4 regions of the Streptococcus oriscaviae genome follow, and region 1 is predicted to be linked to each of the others. Evidence: predicted binding sites of a transcription regulator. Region 1 holds the regulator's gene; each other region holds the start of a gene.
The links. The regulator Rex, encoded in region 1, represses fermentation and respiration genes when NADH is low (regulators of the CRP and FNR family bind a similar motif). The targets are predictions, from matches to a motif close to TTGTGAANTANTTCACAA.
Positions count from the first base shown of each region.

Region 1 (5,865 bases):
GTCTAAACGACAGTTCTCGCATTGTTACCTTTGCCTTGGTTGACCCTGCAGAAGCTTCAGATACCGAAGAGGAGGCTGACGAATGACCATGGCAAGAGAAAGAAAGAGAAAGAAGAAAAGGAGTGGGTGGTGGAGGAACCTCCTAGCCCTCCTTCTGGTTCTGATTGCTCTAGCCCTCATTTTTAATACCTCAATCCGAAATTTCATCATCGCCTTAAACACAGATCGCTACCAAATCGACCAGGTGTCTGAAGGTGATATTGAAAAAAATAAGGCGGCAGAGGTGACGTTTGATTTTGATCAGGTAGAATCCATCTCTACGGAGGCCGTTTTAAAGGCCCAGTGGGATGCCCAGCAATTGCCGGTTATCGGAGGCATTGCTATTCCTGAGCTGGGAATCAACTTGCCGATATTTAAAGGTTTGTCTAACGTTGCCCTCATGTATGGGGCAGGAACCATGAAAGAAGGACAGGAGATGGGCAAACTCAATTACTCCCTTGCCAGTCACCATATTTTTGGAGTGGCAGGAGCGAGTGAAGTTCTTTTTTCACCCCTAGACAATGCCCAGCAGGGGATGAAGATTTACATCACCGATAAACAACAGGTTTACACCTATGTTATCAACAGCGTGGAAACAGTATCGCCTGAAAGTGTTGAAGTGATCGATGACCGAGAAGGAATCACAGAAATTACCTTGGTAACCTGTACGGATTACGATGCAACTGGACGGCGGATTGTAAAAGGGCAGCTAGAATCAAGCATTGCTTACAAGGATGCACCAAAGGAAATTTTGGAGCACTTCTCTAAGAAATACAATCAATATAATTATGGATAAGGGAGCAAATCAATGCTCTCTTTTTCATCTTTTTCCGAATAAATAGGTGAGGAGGAATACTATGTATCAGATTGAATTTAAGGAAGAATCCTTGTTACCGAGAGAGCGTTTGATGGAAGTGGGAGCTGAAAAGTTGAGCAATCAAGAGTTGCTAGCTATTTTTATCCGAACAGGAACCAAAAAAGAATCGGTTTCGCATGTGTCTAACAATCTTCTGGCTAGATTGGAGAACTTGGCTGCATTACGAGAATTATCTATTGAAGAATTGCAGCAATTGACAGGGATTGGGAAAGTAAAGGCCATTGAAATCAAAGCGATGATTGAGCTTGGAAAACGCATCAATCAGTCCGAGCTACGTCTGAAGGGGCAAGTATTGGGCAGTGAGAAATTAGGGCGAAAAATGATGCAGGAACTTGGTGATAAAAAACAAGAGCATCTAGTAGCTCTCTACCTCAATACTCAGAATCAAATTATCAGTCAGAAGACAATCTTTATTGGCAGTGTGAATCGTAGCATAGCTGAACCTAGGGAAATCCTTCATTATGCAGTCAAATGTATGGCAACATCCCTTATCATTGTTCACAATCATCCATCTGGTTCGGTCGATCCCAGTCGCAATGATGTAATTTTTACTGAAACATTAAAAAAGTCCTGCGAAACGCTAGGACTGGTTTTACTAGATCATTTAATTGTCGGAAGCTCAGGCTATTACAGTTTCCGTGAGGAGAGCGAGCTTTACTAGCCCTTGCGCATAAAGTAGAGAAGAGTCTGTAATTCACTTGTCAAGTCAACATATTGCACCACCACATCTTTTGGTAGAGATAGGTTGACTGGTGAGAAGCTCAAGATACCTTTGATTCCAGCTTTTACTAAAAGATCAGCAACTTCTTGAGCCTTGTTACTTGGGACAGTCAAAATGGCTGTTTGAGCCTTGGCTTCAGCATTTTTTTCTTGAATATCAGAAATACCGTATATTGGAATATTCTCATCAATGGTCCCAACCGCAGGATGGTCATCTGCTTCAAAAGCCATAACGATCCTCATTTTATTACGTTCATGAAAGCGATAGTGGAGCAGGGCACGTCCCATATTACCAACACCAATCAACATAACATTGGTAATAGAGTTGTCGTTTAAAATTTCAGCAAAAAAATCCATCAGTTTCTTGACGTCATAGCCAAAGCCGCGACGGCCTAATTCACCAAAATAAGAAAAGTCGCGTCGAACTGTTGCGGCGTCAATGCCAATTGCTTCGGCAATTTCTTTGGAACTGGCTTTTTCGATATTCCCTGCATGAAATCGTTTGAAAATACGGTAGTAAAGGGAGAGGCGTTTGGCAGTTGCTCTAGGGATGGTTGTATTTTTTTCTTTTTTCACAATCTTTTCTCCTTCTGGAATGTCTATGTCTATTCTAGTGGAAGTTTGTGAAAAATGCAACGGTTAGGTTTTAGAATATTAAAAAAACAAGATTTTTATCTTGTTTTTTTAAGTCTTCTCTCTTGATTGATAGTCTGTAAAAAGGAGTAGAGTTCACCGATTGAACCGGTGTAACCAAGGTCTTTTTCATCTTCTGTCAGTGAGAGAACCTTCAAGTAGTCAGGCAGGGTAATACAAGAAGAGAAGGCGAGAAGGATTGCATCCAAATCTTCAAATTCTTGTGATTTTGTCTGCTTGTAGGCATCTTGATATGTGAGTCGTAACATTCTTATTTGCCCACTTTTGTGAAAATTTCGCGGTCAACTAGGCTATCCATCAAGAAATAGAATTTTTCTTGAATAACCTTGTTGCTGTCTGGTTTAAAGATGTCAACCAAGCGAAGTCCAGATTTGTCTGTAATGTTGATTTTAAAACCAGTCAAATCTGAATTGATGATGATTTTCAGCAGGAAACCTTGGTTAGAGTTGGGAACTTCTTCCAACATGCGTGTCAGTTGGTAGTTGCCTACCTTGGTTTGTTCAAAGGTATTGTCGCGCAAGGTATATTTTTTGATAGCTGGGTTGATTTGGTAAGTGTAGTCACAATTTTTGAGGGTGACAGAGTGTTCAAATGCCATTTAATGGGTTCCTCCAATTATTTCTTTTAGGGTTGCGATTAGTTTGTCCAATTCATGAGTGGTTGTAGTTTCTGAGAAGCTAATGCGGATGGCTTCTTTCAGGCGTGAAGATTCTTTGCCATAGATGGCTTCTAAGACGTGGCTGGTTTGGACAACACCAGCTGTGCAGGCTGAACCACTGGAAACAGCGATACCTGCTAGATCCAGACGCATGAGCACTTGCTCGTTGAGTTGGTTTTTAAATCCGACATTTAAAATGTGTGGTAGACAGGGGCCGGATTCATTGAGATAGAAAGGAAGTCCGTCAAGTCCCTTCACCAGATAGGTTTTTAACTCTTTGATGGTCTGAAACTGTTCTTTTTGTCTGGTAGTTTGTTCCTTGAGCGCCGTTGCCATAGCAGCGATAGCAGCGATATTTTCAGTGCCTGCCCGGTGCTGATTTTCTTGCTTCCCACCATGAATGAGAGAGTCAAATTTGGCAATGCGGCTATAAAGAAAGCCAATCCCCTTAGGTCCGTGGAATTTGTGGGCAGATGCAGAAAGCAAATCAATCCCTTCTTGCTCTGGGAAAAGCGGAAGTTTTCCGATGGCTTGTACCGCATCAACATGAAATACAGCCTGATGATCAGCAAGGATGTGTCCGATTTCTTTGATAGGGAGAAGCAACCCCGTTTCGTTGTTGGCATACATGATGCTGACCAAGATGGTGTCTGGCCGTAGAGCTTCTTGGATCTGAGAGGGATGGATAGTCCCTTCAAAAGGTTCGAGATAGGTCACTTCAAATCCTAGCCGTTCTTCCAAATAGCGCATGCTATGGAGAACCGCATGATGTTCAATAGCAGTGGTAATCAAGTGTTTACCCTTGTCTTGATGAGCGAGGGCATAACCGATAATCGCTAGGTTATCTGCTTCAGAGCCACCGGATGTAAAAATAAGCTGTTCAGGTCGCACATCAAGCGTTTGAGCGATTGTTTGTCTGGACTCACGCAAGATTTGGTTAGCCTTACGGCCTAGGCCGTGGATACTTGAGGGGTTGCCGTAGTATTCTTTGGAAACGGCCATAAGGGTATTTAAAGCTTGGTCTGATAGAGCGGTTGTAGCGGCATTATCTAAATAGATCAATAACCTGCCTCCTATTTTTCTTTGTTTGGATTGTTAAAAGCAAAGAGCGGGCTGACAGGACGGCGCTCGTGGATGCGGATAATCGCATCTGCAATCAATTTACTTGCTGATAAGAAGGCAATATTCTTAGGATGGGGGTTTTTGCTGGCAACGGAATCCGTCACAAGAATTTCCTTGATAGGAGCAGCATCTAGCAGTTCGGTAGCATTTCCAGCAAAGAGACCATGGCTAGCTACGGCGTAGATTTCTGTTGCCCTGCCTTCTTTAACAATACGCGCCGCTTCAGAGAAGGTTCGGCCTGTATTGAGCATGTCGTCAATCAAGATAGCCGTCTTCCCGGTAACATCACCAATAATGTAGCCCTCAGAGCGATCGGAGTCATCCTGAGCGTAGTCAATAATAGCAAGTGGGGAGTCTAGCAGTTCCGCTAAGGCACGCGCCCGTTTAATACCAGAGTTTTTTGGGCTGACAATGACAACATCTTCTCCGCTCAAGCCTTTTTCCATATAATATCGAGCAAAAAGTGGCACAGTGAAGAGATTATCGACTGGAATATCAAAGAAACCTTGAACCTGAACAGCGTGGAGATCGAGGGTCAGCACACGATCCACACCTGCCTTGACCAGCATATTGGCAACCAACTTAGCTGTTAGCGGTTCGCGAGATTTTGCAATGCGATCCTGACGAGCGTAGCCAAAGTAAGGCATAACGACAGTCACAGTGTTGGCACTGGCACGCTTACAAGCATCGACCATAATCAAGAGTTCCCAGAGGTGATTGTTGACAGGGTAGTTGGTAGACTGGATGATATAAACATCTATCCCCCGAACACTCTCTTCAATGTTAATCTGGATTTCTCCGTCAGAGAATTGACGTGAGCTCATTTTTCCAAGAGGAATACCAGATTCTTCTGAAATTTTTTTTGCAATTTCCGGATTGGCATTGAGGGAAAAGAGCTTGATTTGTTTATCAGCATATGATTGAACCATGTCAGAATAACTCCTTTTATTAGATACTACCATTTTATCAGAAAATGAAAAAATTTTCAGTAATGAAAAATAAAAAAGCCAGCTTATTGGGCTGGCCTGAGACTGTTTGCGGTTCTTGCGACCTTGCTGCTGGCATATTTGAAGCGAATTCCCTTACTGTTCAAGTAGTCGTGAAAGGCGATTTTGCCTGAATCTGGGTCGGTTACCTCAACCTCCAGTTCATAATCATGTTGGTCGGCGTATCGATTTTCATCTAAGGCCATGAGGCCAATAGGAGTTTCTTTTTCGTAGCGGATAGTAGAAAGTTGTCCCCAGACGGCTAGTTTCTGAACAGGAACGGATGTTTGGGCAATCAACTGACAAATTTCTCCATCAGGCAGAGAGAAATTCTTAATCAGCTCCTGAGCCTCTGTGAAACTAAGGGATTGATTGTACTCATGATTGCCGATTTCCTGAGGGATTTTTAGGGTCAATTCGGCCTGCTCATCAAAGGTCCGAATCCGAAGGGACATCCGGTTCTTTTTCATATCCAGTTCTGGTGTATCGATGTAGTAGTTAATCTGGCTAACGGGTTTTACCTCTGAAAAGTCGCCTAATAGATGGGTAAATTCGGTTTCTGTCAGTAAGGTTTTATATTCGATTTCCAAATGATTCTTTTTCATAGAGTAAAACCCTTTCATGTGGTATAATAGTCCATGTGCTATTCTATCCAAAAAATAGATATTTGACAAGAAGGGAGTAGGCATGGAGTTTAACTGGGAAGAATTTTTAGACCCTTACATACAAACAGTTGGGGAACTAAAAATCAAGTTGCGCGGTATTCGCAAGCAATACCGTAAGGCCAACCGTCATTCTCCGATTGAATT
Region 1 is NZ_CP073084.1:428,713-434,577, reverse strand. It holds gene gyrA (DNA gyrase subunit A) at 1-86, shown strand, start outside; gene INT76_RS02095 (class A sortase) at 89-835, shown strand; gene radC (RadC family protein) at 897-1,577, shown strand; gene INT76_RS02085 (redox-sensing transcriptional repressor Rex) at 1,574-2,212, opposite strand; gene INT76_RS02080 (DUF4649 family protein) at 2,308-2,538, opposite strand; gene INT76_RS02075 (DUF1831 domain-containing protein) at 2,541-2,888, opposite strand; gene INT76_RS02070 (cysteine desulfurase family protein) at 2,889-4,010, opposite strand; gene INT76_RS02065 (ribose-phosphate diphosphokinase) at 4,022-4,999, opposite strand; gene INT76_RS02060 (CYTH domain-containing protein) at 5,083-5,661, opposite strand; gene yjbM (GTP diphosphokinase) at 5,744-5,865, shown strand, end outside.

Region 2 (5,865 bases), 670 kb from region 1:
GGACATACAGTTCGCCCTCTCCCTCTTGGACAGGAAGAAGCTTATATCAAGTCCAGAGAGATTTCCCTCAAAATGATGGAGCGGATTCGCCTCTATCTAGGAATTGACCTGCCTCAGGCGGAAGCAGACTACATGGCCCTCCATCTGCTGGGCAAGGGCAATACCAGTCTGCCCAGTGATTTTCAGCCTATTTCTGACAGTGATTTAATGCTCGTTCTGGAGGACTTATCCAAGCACCTGCCCCAGGGCTTGGTGGCAGACGATTTGCTCCTAGAGGGTTTACGGGATCACCTGTCGCCCCTCTTGCTTCGACTTCAAAATGGCATTCGTCTGGACAATCCCCTCTATCAGGAATTAAAGGATAGTTATGGCAGTTTGATTGTAGCAACCAAAGAGGCTTTCTCCAAGCTGCCCTGCCTAGTTCTTTATCAGGTATCCAATCCAGAATGGGCCTATATCACCCTCCATATCTTGGCGGCCTTAGAACGGCAGAAGAGCAAGGAAAGCTTGCGGGTTTTACTGGTCTGCGGTACAGGTGTCGGCAGTGCCCAGGTCTTGCAGCATCGCCTCATGAGCCATTTTGGGCAGCGCTTGGACATTCTGGCCTGTGTCAGTTTTCATGAACTCTTCCGTCAAGATTTGAGCCAGGTTGATCTGATCCTTTCTGCTATTGATCTGACTGGTCACGTTTTTCCAAAACCGGTTATTTCCATCAGTGTTTTGCTGCCTCAGGCAGACATTCAAAAAATAGAAGCTTACTTAGCCACAGGGCATTCATCGGGTCAAGGCCAGGTTCATCCCCTGTCAGAATTGGAAGAAGCCTGTCAGCACTGTTTTTCAGAAGACCGCTTTTTCTATCAAGAGGAAGCCATGTCCAAGGAAGACTTACTGAAAGAGATGATTGGCCGACTGACGGACAGTAGCAAAGAAGGTTTTGTCGAGGACTTTTACCAGCAGATTCTCACACGAGAGGAGCTGGGCAGCCTCATCTTTGCAGAAGGAATCGCCTTTCCTCATCCAGCCAAGTCTTTGTCCATGCAAGAAGAAATCGTCGTGGCTATTTGTTCTAGACCCTTGGTCTGGAATGAAGATGGACAGGATGTTTCAGTGGTGATTCTCCTATCTCCCTCTCTCTGGGAAAACAAGCACATGAAGCTACTGACCCAGCACCTGGCCCGATTATTAGACAGTATAACCTTTCGCGAGCGTCTCCTCTTGGAGCCGACTCTAGACACACTTACACAACTCATTTGCACAAAGGAGGTATAAAATGAAAACAATTATGTTAGTTTGCAATGCAGGGATGTCAACCAGTATGCTGGTTACCAAGATGGAAAAGGCAGCAGCTAGTCAGGGGGTTGAAGCCAAGATTTTTGCTGTCCCTGTTTCCGAAGTGGATCAGGAATTTGCTAGCCAAACCATCGATGTCCTGCTGATTGGTCCTCAAGTCCGCTTTATGCTGGACGAATACAAGTCCAAGTTTGAACCAGCTACCAAGGTATCAGATATCAATATGATGGATTACGGGACCATGAATGGGGAAAAGGTATTTGCAGCAGCCATGTCCCTTCTAGGTGATTGATATGGATAAGGAACAAGAATTGCTAGAAGCTGTCATGAAGCTGATTATGTATGGCGGGGATGCCAAGAGCCATGCTGTGGAGGCTATCCGAGCTGCTAAGGCCTTCCAGTTTGATCTGGCTGAAGAAAAACTTCAGCTGGCCCAACAATCCTTGAGCCTGGCCCATCACGGACAAACAGACCTACTCACCCAAGAAGCCAAGGGCGATAAGGTTGCTCTCAGCCTGCTCATGGTGCATGGACAGGACCACCTCATGAACGCCATTACCTTTTTAGATATGGCCAAAGAAATGGTGGATGTCTATCGGAAATTAGAAGAAGTAGGAGGGAGTTAATGGAAGCTCGACTAAGTGTTAGAGGAACGGCCCCAGCCATCTACCAAACCCTCTTGGACCTTTTTCAAAAGGATTACCAATCCGCCACAGGCCAGACCATTCAACTGGAGGCTATCAAGGAAGGGTTGACCTACCTGAAACATTTTGGGAAGCAGGGGGAGCAGTCCGTTAGGATCACAGTAGGAGAGCTTATCCCCGACAAACAGTACACCGTCGCTGTTCAATCCAACCGAGGTGTACAGTGGATTACCTACCAACTTCTGCCCCTTGAAGATGGCAGGACGGAGGTCACCTACACAGAGGACTACCTACCGGAAGGAAAGTTTCAACAGTGGAACTATCGTTTGCTCCTGCCCCTCATGAGAAAGGGTCTGGAAAAAAGGATGACATTACAAATCGAAAAACTTGCAGAATTTGCAGAAAAAAAGGAGGTTTCCTAAATGGATACATTTTTGAAAATTGCAGGTAAGTTAGGGTCACAAAAGCACCTAATTGCTATACGGGATGCCTTTATTGCCATGTTCCCGCTGACCATGGCAGGGGCTATCGCTGTCTTGTTAAACGTATTGGTGCGGGATATTCCGACCAATATGGGCTGGACTGGCTTTGCGGAAGCTATGAAGCCTCTGATTGAGCTCAACGGCTATGTTTACTTTGGTACCATTGCCATCATGGCCCTAGCCTTCGTCTTTGCCCTCGGCTACAACCGGGCCCAAGCTGAAAAACTCAACCCGATTGCAGGGGGCTTGGTTTCATTTGCAGCCTTCATCTCCACCATTCCACAAACCCTGACCATTGTGACTGATCTGACTGGTTTGGACAAGTCAGTTTTGACCAAGTTGACTAATCTTGGCCTGATGGTATCTGGCAGCAACCTAGAAACTTCCCAGTGGGGCGTTATTTCTGTTGCCTATGCGGGGGCAACTGGCCTCTTTGCAGCCATGCTGATTGGTCTCTTGTCAGCCGAAGTTTATATTTTCTTTATGAAGAAAAATGTCATCATCAAGATGCCTGATAGCGTACCACCTGCGGTCAACAAGGCTTTTGCGTCCATGATTCCGGGGATTGCAGCCATCTATGTATCTGCCCTAGTTGGTTATCTATCAACCCTTCTGACAGGCCAAGCCTTGAACGATTTGATTTCCACCTACATCCAACAGCCTCTGATGGGCTTGTCTCAGGGCTGGTTCAGCGTGGTTCTCCTTTCCTTCCTAGTCCAGCTCTTCTGGTTCTTCGGCCTACATGGACACAACGTATTGGGGCCAGTCATGGACGGGATTTACCTGCCAGCCCTCTTGGAAAATACAGCTGCCTATGAAGCGACCAAGGATGTCAGTCAACTGCCATACCTCTGGACCCGTGGTTCCTTTGATGCTTACGGCCAGATGGGAGGCTCCGGTGTCACCATCGCCCTGATTATCGCCATCTTCCTCTTCTCTAAAAGACAGGAATACCGTGCAGTTGCCAAACTGTCTGCTCCGATGGGTATCTTCAACATCAATGAACCCATTACCTTTGGTATCCCAATGGTTCTAAACCCACTCTTTGTCGTACCATGGTTGATTGTACCGCCTGTCTGTGTGGGCATCGCCTATGCCGCGACCGCTGCAGGGCTCATCCCGCCGGTTTATGTATCCATTCCGTGGATTACCCCTCCAGGTCTTTACGCCTTCTTGGCAACCGGAGGAAATGTCATGGCTGGTCTTGTTTCCCTCTTTAACGTCTTTGTAGCCTTCTGTATCTGGGCACCGTTCGTTATCGCGGCCAACAAGGTTCAAGCTCCTCAAGACTAAAGATGATACGGGCCCGAAGCCTCTTTCGGGCCTTTTCTTTTTCCAAAAAAGCAAAAAGGTTCGAAAAAGGGTAAAAAAGTCTTGACAAGGGCAGCATCCGCATGATATACTAAATCTTGTGTTAAGCGGGGATGGCGGAATTGGCAGACGCGCAGGACTAAGGATCCTGTGGCCGCTTTAGGCCGTGTGGGTTCAAGTCCCACTCTCCGCATCGCAGGCTAGCTTCGGCTGGTCTTTTTTTATTTTGTAGCCCTTATGAAAATTCATGTGAAAACTTTCTCAAAAGCCTGCAGTTTGAGCTAGCATTTTCCAAAGAAAAATGGTAAAATAAAGCCGTATGGGGTCTAACCCTTAAAAAATATTAGGAGGCTATCGAAATGCCATTAGTTTCAGCAGAAAAATTTGTCCAAGCAGCCCGTGACAACGGTTATGCAGTTGGTGGATTCAACACAAACAACCTTGAGTGGACTCAAGCTATCCTGCGTGCCGCAGAAGCTAAGAAAGCTCCAGTTCTTATCCAAACCTCTATGGGTGCAGCAAAATACATGGGTGGCTACAAAGTTGCTCGTAACTTGATTGCTAACTTGATCGAATCAATGAACATCACTGTTCCTGTTGCGATTCACCTTGACCATGGTCACTACGAAGACTCTCTTGAGTGTATCGAAGTAGGTTACACTTCTATCATGTTTGACGGTTCACACCTTCCAGTAGAAGAAAACCTTGCAAAAGCTAAAGAAGTGGTTGAATTGGCACATGCTAAAGGAATCTCAGTTGAGGCTGAAGTTGGTACTATCGGTGGTGAAGAAGACGGTATCGTTGGTAGCGGTGAATTGGCTCCAATCGAAGATGCAGTAGCAATGGTTGCAACTGGTATCGACTTCTTGGCAGCAGGTATCGGTAACATCCACGGTCCATACCCAGCAAACTGGGAAGGTCTTGACCTTGACCACTTGAAGAAATTGACTGAAGCTGTACCAGGATTCCCAATCGTATTGCACGGTGGTTCAGGTATTCCTGATGAGCAAATCCAAGCAGCTATCAAATTGGGTGTTGCAAAAGTAAACGTAAACACTGAGTGCCAAATCGCATTTGCGAACGCTACTCGTAAATTTGCAGCAGCTTATGAAGCAAACGAAGCAGAATACGACAAGAAGAAACTCTTCGACCCACGCAAATTCTTGGCTGACGGCGTAAAAGCTATCCAAGCCTCTGTTGAAGAGCGTATCGACGTATTCGGTTCAGCTGGTAAAGCCTAATTGAAAAAAGTGAAAGGGTTTGTCCGAAAGGGCAAGCCTTTTTGATATTCTGTTAGCCAAGTAAAACTAGCACTTTTCTGCGAAGGCTTTATGATTGCGAATCGGTAAAATCGAAGAGCGGATCTACCATTTTTAGACAGCGCACTTCTTAACCCTCTCACCTTGGACTGGCTAGCTAGGTGTGATATAATAAAACCATGGAAAAAAACGATATTGTATACGGCGTTCATGCTGTTGTGGAAGGCTTGGAGGCCAATACCGGCAACAAACTCTACATTCAGGATGATTTACGCGGCAAAAATGTAGAAAAAATCAAGGCACTGGCTGCAGAAAAGAAGGTGTCAATTTCTTGGACTCCTAAAAAGAGTTTGTCAGAAATGACGGATGGAGCTGTCCATCAAGGCTTTGTCCTGCGGGTATCCGAATTTGCCTATGCGGACTTGGCGGCTATTTTGGAAAAAGCGCAAGCAGAAGACAATCCTTTAATCCTCATCCTAGATAGTCTGACAGATCCGCACAACTTTGGCTCGATTTTGCGAACCGCAGATGCCACTCAGGTGGCGGGCATTATTATTCCCAAGCACCGAGCGGTCGGTGTGACCCCAGTTGTGGCCAAGACCTCAACGGGTGCGGTCGCCCATGTTCCGATTGCCCGTGTGACCAATCTCAGTCAGACCCTTGATAAACTCAAGGAGGCGGGCTTCTGGATTTTTGGAACAGACATGAATGGAACCCCAAGTCACAAGTGGAATACAGCAGGCAAGCTAGCCCTTATTATCGGCAACGAAGGCAAGGGAATTTCTCCAAATATCAAAAAGCAAGTTGACGAAATGATTACCATCCCTATGAAGGGGCATGTGCAGAGCCTAAACGCCAGCGTGGCAGCGGCCATTCTCA
Region 2 is NZ_CP073084.1:1,102,777-1,108,641, reverse strand. It holds gene INT76_RS05625 (BglG family transcription antiterminator) at 1-1,269, shown strand, start outside; gene INT76_RS05620 (PTS sugar transporter subunit IIB) at 1,271-1,582, shown strand; gene INT76_RS05615 (PTS lactose/cellobiose transporter subunit IIA) at 1,584-1,916, shown strand; gene INT76_RS05610 (DUF3284 domain-containing protein) at 1,916-2,356, shown strand; gene INT76_RS05605 (PTS sugar transporter subunit IIC) at 2,357-3,709, shown strand; tRNA gene INT76_RS05600 (tRNA-Leu) at 3,835-3,920, shown strand; gene INT76_RS05595 (class II fructose-bisphosphate aldolase) at 4,087-4,968, shown strand; gene rlmB (23S rRNA (guanosine(2251)-2'-O)-methyltransferase RlmB) at 5,166-5,865, shown strand, end outside.
Region 2: INT76_RS05595 (class II fructose-bisphosphate aldolase) is a predicted target of Rex. The motif match lies at 3,975-3,992, and genes of this name have one in related genera.

Region 3 (5,865 bases), 810 kb from region 1:
TTTTGGAAAAAGAAAAAAATTTAAAAACTCTTTTTGAGAATGGTATTCGAGAAGGGAATAGAACTTTTAGAGCTGATGCATTTGAAGCTACTTTATCTGCATTTTCTGCAATCAAAAATGATAGAGAGGAAGATATAGAAGAATTAGAGTTATTGGTCTAAGAGAATTACTCATGACAGTTGAAATATTTGTCAAGCTATAATTTGGAAAGATTCTGACTAGATTCAATATCAAATATCAATTGAAAAATTAGAATCATTAGATATTGAGGACACCTGATAATCCCAAAGATTTTATCTATACAAAAATAAAAAAACATAAGGTTTGACATAATTATAATAAATGAACTATTCCAAATAGTAGAGTTTTTGTTATATAAAAGGAACACCTCATTCGAAGTGTTCCTTTCATTATCTGCATGTTCTACTTAAATTTTATTATCTAAAAAATGTAGAGAAAATTGTAGAGTTTCAATTGATTTGTACTGCAATGTAATGAAAGTTCATCTTTCAAAAATCGCTTAAAATCAAGGTTTCTACCGCCTATTGACGTGTAGTGAATCCCTATTTCACCTCAGTAAAAATCACGTGTTTGCGCAATTTTGGTGAGTATTTTTTCAATTGAAGACGGTCTGGAGTGTTGCGTTTGTTTTTTGAAGTAAGGTACAAGCGTTCACCAGATTCTTTGTGTTCAAGTGTAATGTTTACGCGCATGGTATCTCCCTTCTATTATTCAGCTGAAGCTGCTTTTTCGATCTTACGTCCCTTGTAGTATCCTTTCAAAGATACACGGTGAGAACGTGAGTAATCTCCAGTTGTTTCATCAAATTTCACAGTTGGAGCTGCTACTTTGTAGTGAGTGCGACGTTTGTTTTTCTTCGCTTTTGAGGTGCGACGTGCAGGTACTGCCATTTTCTTTATTTTCCTTTCAAGTGTATGTTTTGGCTTTCGCCAACTGTAACAGTATATCAAAACTTTTTTGTAAAGTAAAGTTACTTGACACGATTTTTTTCATTTTTTTGAGAAATAGCAGAGCATTTATGGTAAAATAAGGAGATTACAAGTGGTCTGGACGAGTGTTTGTTTCAGACTTATATTTCAGAAAGGAATATGCACAGACAAAACCTTGTGTAAAAAAACAAACCATACGGAAGATCGAGATGGATACGATTTGTTTTTACCTTGCATTCGACATCTGTTGCATTTTAAACGATGAAACTTCAAAAACCAAAAGGAACTCAGGACATTCTTCCGCAGGAGTCTGCCAAGTGGCAGTACGTGGAAGGTTTTGCGCGCAAGCTTTTTGCCCAATACAACTATGCGGAAATTCGCACGCCCATTTTTGAGCACTATGAGGTCATCAGCCGCTCCGTTGGGGATACAACAGACATCGTGACAAAGGAGATGTACGATTTCTACGATAAGGGCGACCGCCACATCACCCTTCGTCCAGAAGGAACAGCACCAGTTGTCCGCTCTTATGTGGAAAACAAGCTCTTTGCCCCAGAAGTGCAAAAACCCTCTAAATTCTACTATATGGGCCCTATGTTTCGCTACGAGCGTCCGCAAGCAGGTCGTCTGCGCCAGTTCCATCAGATAGGGGTGGAATGTTTCGGCTCCAGCAATCCAGCGACCGATGTGGAAACCATTGCAATGGCCTACCAGCTATTTGAGGAGCTGGGGATCCAGCAAGTTACCCTCCACCTCAACAGCCTGGGCAATCCAGAGAGCCGCGCAGCTTATCGCCAAGCTCTGATTGATTACCTCACTCCGCTCAAGGACCAGTTATCTAAGGACAGTCAGCGCCGCTTGGAGGAAAATCCTCTTCGTGTCCTAGACTCTAAGGAAAAAGAAGACAAGCAGGCGGTGGAGAATGCTCCCTCTATTTTGGATTATCTGGATGAGGAAAGCACCGCTCACTTTGAAGCGGTCAAGTCCATGTTGGATAATCTGGGGATTTCCTATGTCATTGACAGCAATATGGTGCGCGGTTTGGACTATTACAACCACACCATTTTTGAGTTTATTACCCAAGTAGCAGATACCGAGCTGACGATTTGTGCGGGTGGTCGCTACGATGGTTTGGTAGAGTATTTTGGCGGGCCTGCCACGGCTGGTTTTGGCTTTGGGCTAGGGATTGAACGCCTTATTCTGGTTCTTGACAAGCAAGGAATCAGCCTTCCACTAGACACCCAGTTGGATGTTTACATTGCAGTCTTGGGTCAGGAGGCCAATAGCGGAGCGCTGGAGCTGGTTCAAGCTTTACGCAGACAAGGATTTAAAGCCGAACGTGATTATCTGGATCGCAAGCTCAAGGCCCAATTTAAATCAGCAGATGTTTTCGGCGCAAAATGTATCATTACGTTGGGGAGCAGCGAAATCGAGACAGGTCAGGTGCTCGTTAAAAACAACCAGACCCGGACACAGCTGGAAACAAGCTTGGCCCAAGTAAAGAGCGATTTCCAAACAATTATGGATCAATTAGCTGAGTCTAAGATAAAAAAACTTCTCCTCTAAAGAAAAACAGAGATTCACGTTTTGTGTGAGTCTCTGTTTTAGTTTTGAGCCCCTTCTGAGGTGCTGCATCAGGATAATCTGCCTTATAACTCCTGATTACCTGTTCAAGACCTATCTCTGTTTTTCGGATGAGTAGCAGGAGTTTCCTGCTGCTCTTTTTTCGGATAAAAGAGGGAGAATTTCCTTGTGAAAGAAAAAAAGTTCGGAAAAAAAGTTCACAAAGAAAGCAAGGGAAAGCTATGTTTTAGCCGGATTTGCAGAGTAAGTTCACAAAATAGGAAAAATAATTTGTGAAATATTTAACAAACACTTTACAAGAACGAAAAAATAGTGTAGAATGTTTTTGTGAAAAAGTTAACAAAGTTTGTTGACTAGAAATTAAACTATTGGAGGAAACCAAATGGCTGAGAAAAAAGTATCACCAGAAGAAAAGTTGCTAGAGGCTCGCGCACATGTTGATGAGCTTGTTCAAAAAGGGTTAGTTGCCTTGGAGGAGTTCCGCCTGCTTGACCAAGAACAAGTGGACTACATTGTAGCTAAAGCATCTGTGGCAGCTCTTGATCAACATGGTGTTTTGGCTCAACATGCTCATGAAGAAACTGGCCGTGGTGTCTTTGAAGACAAGGCGACAAAAAACCTCTTTGCTTGTGAGCACGTTGTTAACAATATGCGTGGTGTTAAAACAGTTGGCGTTATCGAAGATGATGAAGTGACTGGTTTGACCTTGATTGCTGAGCCAGTTGGTGTTATCTGTGGGGTTACTCCAACAACCAACCCAACTTCAACTGCAATCTTTAAATCATTGATTGCTTTGAAGACTCGTAACCCAATCGTCTTTGCCTTCCACCCATCTGCACAAGAATCATCTGCTCACGCAGCGCGCGTTGTGTATGAAGCAGCGGTAGCGGCAGGTGCGCCTGAAAACTGTATCCAGTGGATTACAAAACCATCAATGGAAGCAACTTCTGAATTGATGAAACACGACGGTATTGCAACGATTCTTGCGACCGGTGGTAACGCTATGGTGCGTGCAGCATACTCATGCGGTAAACCAGCTCTTGGTGTAGGTGCCGGTAACGTACCAGCCTATGTTGAAAAATCTGCAAACATCCGTCAAGCAGCTCACGACATCGTAATGTCTAAGTCATTTGACAATGGTATGGTCTGTGCATCTGAGCAGGCAGTTATCGTGGACAAAGACATCTATGATGAATTTGTGAATGAATTCAAATCTTACCACACTTACTTCGTCAACAAAAAAGAAAAAGCGCTTCTGGAAGAGTTCTGCTTCGGCGTGAAAGCAAACAGCAAGAACTGTGCAGAAGGTAAATTGAACGCTGATATCGTTGGTAAACCTGCAGCTTGGATTGCTGAGCAAGCTGGTTTCAAAGTACCAGAAGGCACTAACATTTTGGCGGCAGAAGTAGCTGAAATCGGTGAAAAGGAGCCTCTTACTCGTGAAAAATTGTCACCAGTTATCGCTGTCTTGAAAGTTGAAGGCCGTGAAGAAGGTCTGGAAGCAGCTCGTCAAATGGTTGAATTCCACGGGCTTGGTCACTCTGCAGCTATCCACACAGAAGATGCAGACTTGGCGAAAGAATTTGGAACACGCGTGAAAGCTATCCGTGTTATCTGGAACTCTCCATCTACCTTCGGTGGTATCGGTGACGTTTATAACGCCTTCCTTCCATCTCTTACTCTCGGATGTGGTTCTTATGGACGTAACTCAGTAAGTGACAACGTAAGTGCCCTTAACTTGCTCAACATCAAGAAAGTAGGAAGACGGAGAAACAATATGCAGTGGTTTAAAGTTCCAGCGAAAATTTACTTTGAACGTGACTCAATCCAATATCTCCAAAAAATGGCAGATGTTGAGAAAGTCATGATCGTAGCCGATGAAATGGTTGTGAAGCTCGGCTTTGTTCAACGCGTTATCGAACAGCTTCAATTGCGCTCAAACAAGGTGATGTATACAGTCTTCTCAGACATCGAACCAGATCCAGACATCACAACTGTTGAGCGTGGTGCAGAAGCGATGAAAGCCTTCAAACCAGACACAATCGTTGCTATCGGTGGTGGTTCTGTAATGGATGCTGCGAAAATCATGTGGTTCTTCTATGAGCAACCAGAAGTGGACTTCCGTGACTTGGTTCAAAAATTCATGGACATCCGTAAACGTGCCTTCAAGTTCCCAGAATTGGGTGAAAAGGCTAAGTACGTTGGTATTCCAACAACATCTGGTACCGGTTCAGAAGTAACACCATTTGCCGTTATCTCAGACAAGAAGAACAACCGCAAGTACCCACTTGCAGACTACTCATTGACTCCAACCATCGCGATTGTGGATCCAGCCTTCGTTATGAGTGTGCCAGACTTCGTAGCAGCAGATACTGGTATGGACGTATTGACCCACGCGACAGAAGCCTATGTGTCAACAGTTGCCAATGACTACACAGACGGTTTGGCTCTTCAAGCAATCAAGTTGGTATTTGAAAACCTTGAAAAATCTGTTAAAGAAGCAGACTGGACTTCTCGTGAGAAGATGCACAACGCTTCAACAATGGCAGGTATGGCCTTTGCCAACGCCTTCCTAGGTATTTCTCACTCTATGGCTCACAAACTTGGTGGACGTTTCCACACAGTTCACGGTCGTACCAACGCTATCTTGCTTCCATACGTTATCCGTTACAACGGTACTCGTCCAGCTAAGACCGCTACATGGCCTAAGTACAACTACTACCGTGCGGATGAGAAGTACCAAGACATCGCAAAAATGCTTGGACTTCCAGCTTCAACTCCAGAAGAAGGTGTAGCATCTTACGCTAAAGCTGTTTATGAGTTGGGTGAGCGCGTCGGCATCAAGATGAACTTGAAAGACCAAGGCGTTGATGAGAAAGAACTCAAGAAATACTCTCGTGAGTTGGCTCTTCTTGCCTACGAAGATCAATGTACACCTGCTAACCCACGCTTGGCAATGGTTGACCATATGCAAGAAATCATCGAAGATGCTTACTATGGTTACAAAAAGCGTCCAGGTCGTATCAAATAATCACCTCTAATAATCTAATTTCTCGTCAGTCTTCGATAGACTGATGGCCAAGACTCCCTGCTTGAGTAGGGAGTTTTTGTATGGGCGCTTGCTTTTTTGAAGGAGCAAAATACAGACAAGCCTATGATATAATAAGTCTAGATTATTGAAGGAGGCCGTTATGGCAGAAATAAGCACGCTTGCTTGGACCTTTATCAAAGAATGCCCAACTCCGACGGATGTTTCCCACCTTTTGTTAAAAGGTGAGGAAGTGAAAGCGGCATATGAAACGATTCGTGATAAGGCCCTATTTACCAACAA
Region 3 is NZ_CP073084.1:1,815,071-1,820,935, forward strand. It holds gene INT76_RS09195 (hypothetical protein) at 1-161, shown strand, start outside; gene rpmG (50S ribosomal protein L33) at 564-713, opposite strand; gene rpmF (50S ribosomal protein L32) at 729-911, opposite strand; gene hisS (histidine--tRNA ligase) at 1,212-2,516, shown strand; gene adhE (bifunctional acetaldehyde-CoA/alcohol dehydrogenase) at 2,917-5,565, shown strand; gene INT76_RS09220 (PH domain-containing protein) at 5,726-5,865, shown strand, end outside.
Region 3: adhE (bifunctional acetaldehyde-CoA/alcohol dehydrogenase) is a predicted target of Rex. The motif match lies at 2,805-2,822, and genes of this name have one in related genera.

Region 4 (5,865 bases), 930 kb from region 1:
CTAGACCCTTTTCGTAGAAAAGGAGGGTATCACGCGATTGCAGGTCAAGGTAGATGTTGCAGGTCCGTGTATTTTGACTGCTTTCAATAAGAGCCAAGGGATTCCCTCGTTGGGCATTGAGTTCTTGGATATAAGCTCCGATAGGCCCACCCAAAATCGTGTGGATGAGATAATCCTCCACCCCATTTTCTTTAAGGGCATAGGCCACATTGAAACTCTTCCCGCCTGGATACTCTCGCACCTCACTCGGTCGCAGAGGGATATTCTTTTCAAACCCATCTACTAGTAAGGTTCTGTCAAGGGCAGGATTGGGACAGACTAAGTGAATCATCTTTTTCTCCTTCGTTGCTTTTCTTTTATTATAGCACGACGACTCTATATCGTATATTATTATATTAAAAAAGACCGAGTTACCTCGGTCTTACTGCTATTTCTTAGGCTTGCAGAACAGAAATCCGTTCTTGGTTAAAACGATTTGCCTCAATCTCATCTACAAGGGCCAAGGCAAAATCAACATAGCTGATAACACTTTCCCCCTTGCTATTGAGGGTAAAGACTTCTCCAGCAAGGATATAGTGACCGGTTTTCTCACCCGCATCTTGGAAGTCAGCTGCCGGACTCACATAGACCCAGTTGAGATCTGTCACCGTCCGCAAAAAGTCCAGTCCTTTTGCCATGGCTTCTGCAATTGGCAGATAGGCTGCTGGAAAATCTGGCGCTTCCATCAAACGAAGGCTACGCCCTTCATCCAGATACAGACTGCCAGCACCGCCAACCACAAACAAACGAGTCGAACTTCCCGCCAAAGCCTTGGTCAAGACCTGAAGAGTGCTGGTGTGCTGAGGAAGGGTTTCTGGTGTCCACGCTCCAAAGGCTGAAACCACCACATCAAAACCTGCCAAATCTTCCTTGGTCAACTCATGTATATCCTTTTGCAAAACAGATGTTGCTGCTGTTTTATTCTCAGATCTGACAATAGCGGTCACTTGGTGCCCGCGATCTAGAGCCTCCTTGACAATCAACTGCCCTGCTTTCCCATTTGCTGCTACTACTGCGATTTTCATTTATCGTCCTCCTGAATCGTTGTATTGTTCTTTGTTACAACACCACTATATCATTCGCTGGTTGTAATGTCAATTATTACAACTCGAATTTTAAAAAACTCTCCTTCCTACGAAAGAGAGTCCATTTTCTCTAGTAAATCCGAAAGCTTGGTCTGAGCCAATTCGTTTTCCAAGGCTGCCTGAGCTCGCTCTAGTTCATCGTCCAATAAGTGATGGATATTCTTGCCGACTTGACAAGCTGGATTGGGCTGCTCATGAAAACCAAACAACTGACCCGACTGACCCAAACTCTCAACTGCCTGATAAATATCCAACAAGGTCACATCTCGGACGTCCTTTGCCAGAGTAGCACCACCGACACCACGCGCCACATGGACCAATCCTGCCTGCTTGAGTTGGCCTAAAATATTGCGGACAACAACAGGATTGACACCTACACTGCCGGCAATAGCCTGACTGGTCAGTTTTTCAGTCTGACCCTCTAGAGCCAACAGCGTCAAAATATGACTGGCAATGGTAAAACGACTTGAAATCTGCATAATAACTCCTTTGCTTCAGTGTATCACAGACGCGGACGCAACTCAACTATCTGCCTCAAAATTGGTCACCGTCACGCCCAACAACCGAATCCCTTTAGCAGGCTGTGCCACCTGATCAAAGATTTCCAGAACCTCTCGTTCGATAGCTTCTTCTTGAAAGATAGCCTCTTCTAGACTGTGCCGTTTGGTCAGAGTAGTAAAATCACCGTAGCGAATTTTCAGCACAATCGTTCTGCCCTTCTTGCCATGCCTGGTTAGACTGAGCGCCACTCGTTTGACCAGATTGGTCAGCTCCTTTTTGGCGTCTTCTTCTCTGTAAAGCAGTTTGCGATAGGTTCGCTCCTTGCCAATGGACTTTCTAATCCGATTGACCTTCACAGGTGAGTTGGAAATCCCTCTTGCCTTGCGATAGAGGTCGTATCCAAAGCGACCGAACCGGTCTATCAAGGTCATCTCAGGAATCTGGAGCAAGTCTTTTCCTGTAAAAACTCCCATTTCGTGAAGTCTTTCCACCGTCTTTTTCCCTACCCCATGGAACCGCTCGATAGGCAGATTGGACAGAACCTCTTGTGCTTGCTCAGGTAAAATCAGCGTTAGCCCGCGAGGTTTTTCCATGTCAGATGCCAGCTTAGCCAAAAATTTATTGTAAGACACTCCCGCAGAAGCTGTCAAACGAAGTTCCTTCCAAATATCATATTGTATCAACTTGGCCACCTTGACAGCAGATGACAGCCCCAGCTTGTTTTCCGTCACATCCAGATAAGCCTCATCGATGGACATGGGCTCCACCAAATCGGTATAGCGGTGAAAAATTTCCCGCACCTGCATGCCGACCTTCTGGTACTTCTCATAATTGCCAGAAATGAAAATCCCCTGTGGACAACGTTCATAGGCTTCTTTAGAGGACATGGCAGAGCGGACACCAAAGGCCCTGGCTTCATAATTACAGGTTGAGACCACTCCGCGTCCTCCTGTTAACCGTGGGTCACTTCCGATAATAACAGGCTTCCCGCGAAGACTGGGATTGTCCCGCACTTCAATGGCCGCAAAAAAGGCATCCATGTCAATATGGATAATCTTGCGTGATGTATCATTGATCAGCGGAAAAATTAACATGCCTTCTCCTTCTCTTATTTTGAAAAAAATGAGTCAACCTTTACATGACCAAGCTCTGCTAGCTTTCTATTCTATTATACAACAGGAAAATCATTTCTTCTACTCGCTCGTTCTCGTTGCTTGAGTTTTTGTGTGAAAATTTGTGAAAGAATTATCAAGATACTTTCATTCTTTTTCATTTATTTTCAAGTACCTACGCCTTGTAGAAAGAGTTTTCAAATGGTATAATATTACCAAATAGTGTGAATAAGCCACACTAAATGTAAAAAAGGAGTACCCTCATGTCAACAAAAGTAAAAACAAAAAATGTTACTGAAGACATTTTCGCCCAAGCCTGGGAAGGCTTTGCAGGTACTGACTGGCAAGAAAAAGCCAGCGTAACCCGCTTCGTACAAGCTAACTACACTCCATATGATGGTGATGAGAGCTTCCTTGCTGGCCCTACTGAGCGTTCTCTTCGTATCAAGAAAATCATCGAAGAAACCAAAGCAGGCTACGAAGACACTCGTTTCCCAATGGACGTAGATCGTGCGACTTCTATCGCTGACATCCCAGCTGGTTTCATCGACAAAGAAAACGAATTGATCTTCGGTATCCAAAACGATGAGCTCTTCAAATTGAACTTCATGCCTCGCGGTGGTATCCGTATGGCTGAAACGACTCTGATCGAAAACGGCTATACTCCAGACCCACTCCTTCATGAAATTTACACCAAGCACGCAACAACTGTAAACGACGGTATCTTCCGCGCTTACACTTCTGACATCCGTCGTGCTCGCCACTCTCACCACGTTTCTGGTCTTCCAGATGCTTATTCACGTGGCCGTATCATCGGTATGTACGCTCGTCTTGCTCTTTACGGTGCAGACTACCTGATGGAAGAAAAGGTTGCAGACTGGAACGCGATCACTGAAATCGACGAAGAATCAATCCGTCTTCGCGAAGAAATCAACCTTCAGTACCAAGCTCTTCAACAAGTTGTTCGCTTGGGTGACCATTACGGGGTTGACGTTCGCCGTCCTGCATTGAACACCAAAGAAGCTATCCAATGGACAAACATCGCCTTCATGGCTGTCTGCCGTGTTATCAACGGTGCTGCAACATCTCTTGGTCGTGTGCCAATCGTGTTGGACATCTACGCAGAACGTGACTTGGCTCGCGGTACTTTCACCGAATCAGAAATCCAAGAATTCGTTGACGACTTCGTATTGAAACTTCGTACAGTGAAATTCGCTCGTACAAAAGCCTTCGACGAAATCTACTCAGGTGACCCAACCTTCTTGACAACATCTATGGCTGGTATGGGTAACGATGGCCGTCACCGTGTTACCAAGATGGACTACCGTTTCTTGAACACCCTTGACAACATCGGTAACTCTCCAGAACCAAACTTGACCGTTCTTTGGTCTGACAAGCTTCCATATGCTTTCCGTCGCTACTGTATGGCAATGAGCCACAAGCACTCTTCTATCCAGTACGAAGGTGTAACAACTATGGCTAAAGACGGTTATGGAGAAATGAGCTGTATCTCTTGCTGTGTATCTCCACTTGACCCAGAAAGCGAAGATCAACGCCATAACATCCAGTACTTCGGTGCGCGTGTAAACGTTCTGAAAGCTCTCCTTTCAAGCTGGAACAACGGTTACGATGATGTTCATAAAGATTACAAAGTATTTGGCGGAGTTGAGCCAAACACTTCTGAAATCTTTGACTACGACCAAGTTGTTAAGAACTTTGAAATCGCCCTTGACTGGTTGACAGACACTTATGTGGATGCCATGAACATCATCCACTACATGACAGATAAGTACAACTACGAAGCAGTGCAAATGGCCTTCTTGCCAACTCACCTTCGTGCAAACATGGGCTTCGGTATCTGTGGATTTGCCAACACTGTTGACTCCCTGTCAGCTATCAAGTACGCTCAAGTTAAACCAATCCGTGACGAAGATGGCTTCATCTACGACTACGAAGTAACTGGCGACTTCCCACGCTACGGTGAGGATGACGACCGTGTAGATGACATCGCGAAATGGCTCATGGAAGCATTCTTCACTCGCTTGAACAAACACAAGCTCTACAAGAATGCAGAAGCAACTGTGTCTATCTTGACCATCACTTCAAACGTTGCTTACTCTAAACAAACAGCTAACTCACCAGTTCACCGCGGAGTATTCCTCAATGAAGATGGTTCTGTGAACACTTCTCAAGTAGAATTCTTCCCACCAGGTGCTAACCCAACGTCTAAATCTCGTGGTGGTTGGTTGCAAAACTTGAACACTCTTTCAAAACTCAACTTCAAACACGCTAACGACGGTATCTCCTTGACTACTCAAGTTTCACCAAAAGCTCTTGGTAAAACATTTGACGAGCAGGTAACCAACTTGGTAACTATCCTTGACGGTTACTTCGAGCAAGGTGGTCAGCACGTTAACTTGAACGTTATGGACTTGAACGATGTGTATGACAAGATTATGGCAGGTGAAGATGTTATCGTTCGTATCTCTGGATACTGCGTAAACACCAAGTACCTCACTAAAGAGCAAAAGACTGAATTGACTCAACGCGTCTTCCACGAAGTTCTTTCAATGGATGACCACGCTGCTGAAATTTCAGGCCAATAATCACTGAAAAGACTTGGATATTTCCAAGTCTTTTTGGCTTCCATAAAAAAGCAGAACGATATATCCAAATCGCTCTGCTTTTTTCTATTAAATAATCTTTCCCTCCAGATGATCCAGCTCATGCTGAACAATCTGAGCCTGGAAGTCTGTCAGCTTTAAGCGTTGCTTTTTCCAAGAAGCGTCCAAAAATTCTACTTCAATCTCCTGATAACGAGTGGTTGGGCGGCTACCTTCTAACGACAGGCAGCCTTCCTCAGTCTGATAGGGCTTAGCCCTGCTGATGAGGACGGGATTATACATCACTAGATTGGCGAAGCCCATATTAACGATAATAATCCGCTTTTTGACGCCAATCATGTTTGCTGCCATGCCCACGCAAGCATGGGCATTGGCTACTAGAGTGTCCTGTAAATCCTGACCGACCTGCAGGTCTGCCTGTGTCGCAGGCTCGGACCGCTGCTGGAGGAAAAAATGTCTTTCATAATCGGTTGAATCATGGAAAACTCCTTTTAATCTTCATGG
Region 4 is NZ_CP073084.1:1,696,369-1,702,233, reverse strand. It holds gene INT76_RS08635 (1-phosphofructokinase family hexose kinase) at 1-331, opposite strand, end outside; gene INT76_RS08630 (NAD(P)-dependent oxidoreductase) at 435-1,064, opposite strand; gene INT76_RS08625 (Rrf2 family transcriptional regulator) at 1,172-1,603, opposite strand; gene dinB (DNA polymerase IV) at 1,646-2,719, opposite strand; gene pflB (formate C-acetyltransferase) at 3,001-5,343, shown strand; partial or broken gene INT76_RS08610 (peptide deformylase) at 5,431-5,840, opposite strand.
Region 4: pflB (formate C-acetyltransferase) is a predicted target of Rex. The motif match lies at 2,860-2,877, and genes of this name have one in related genera.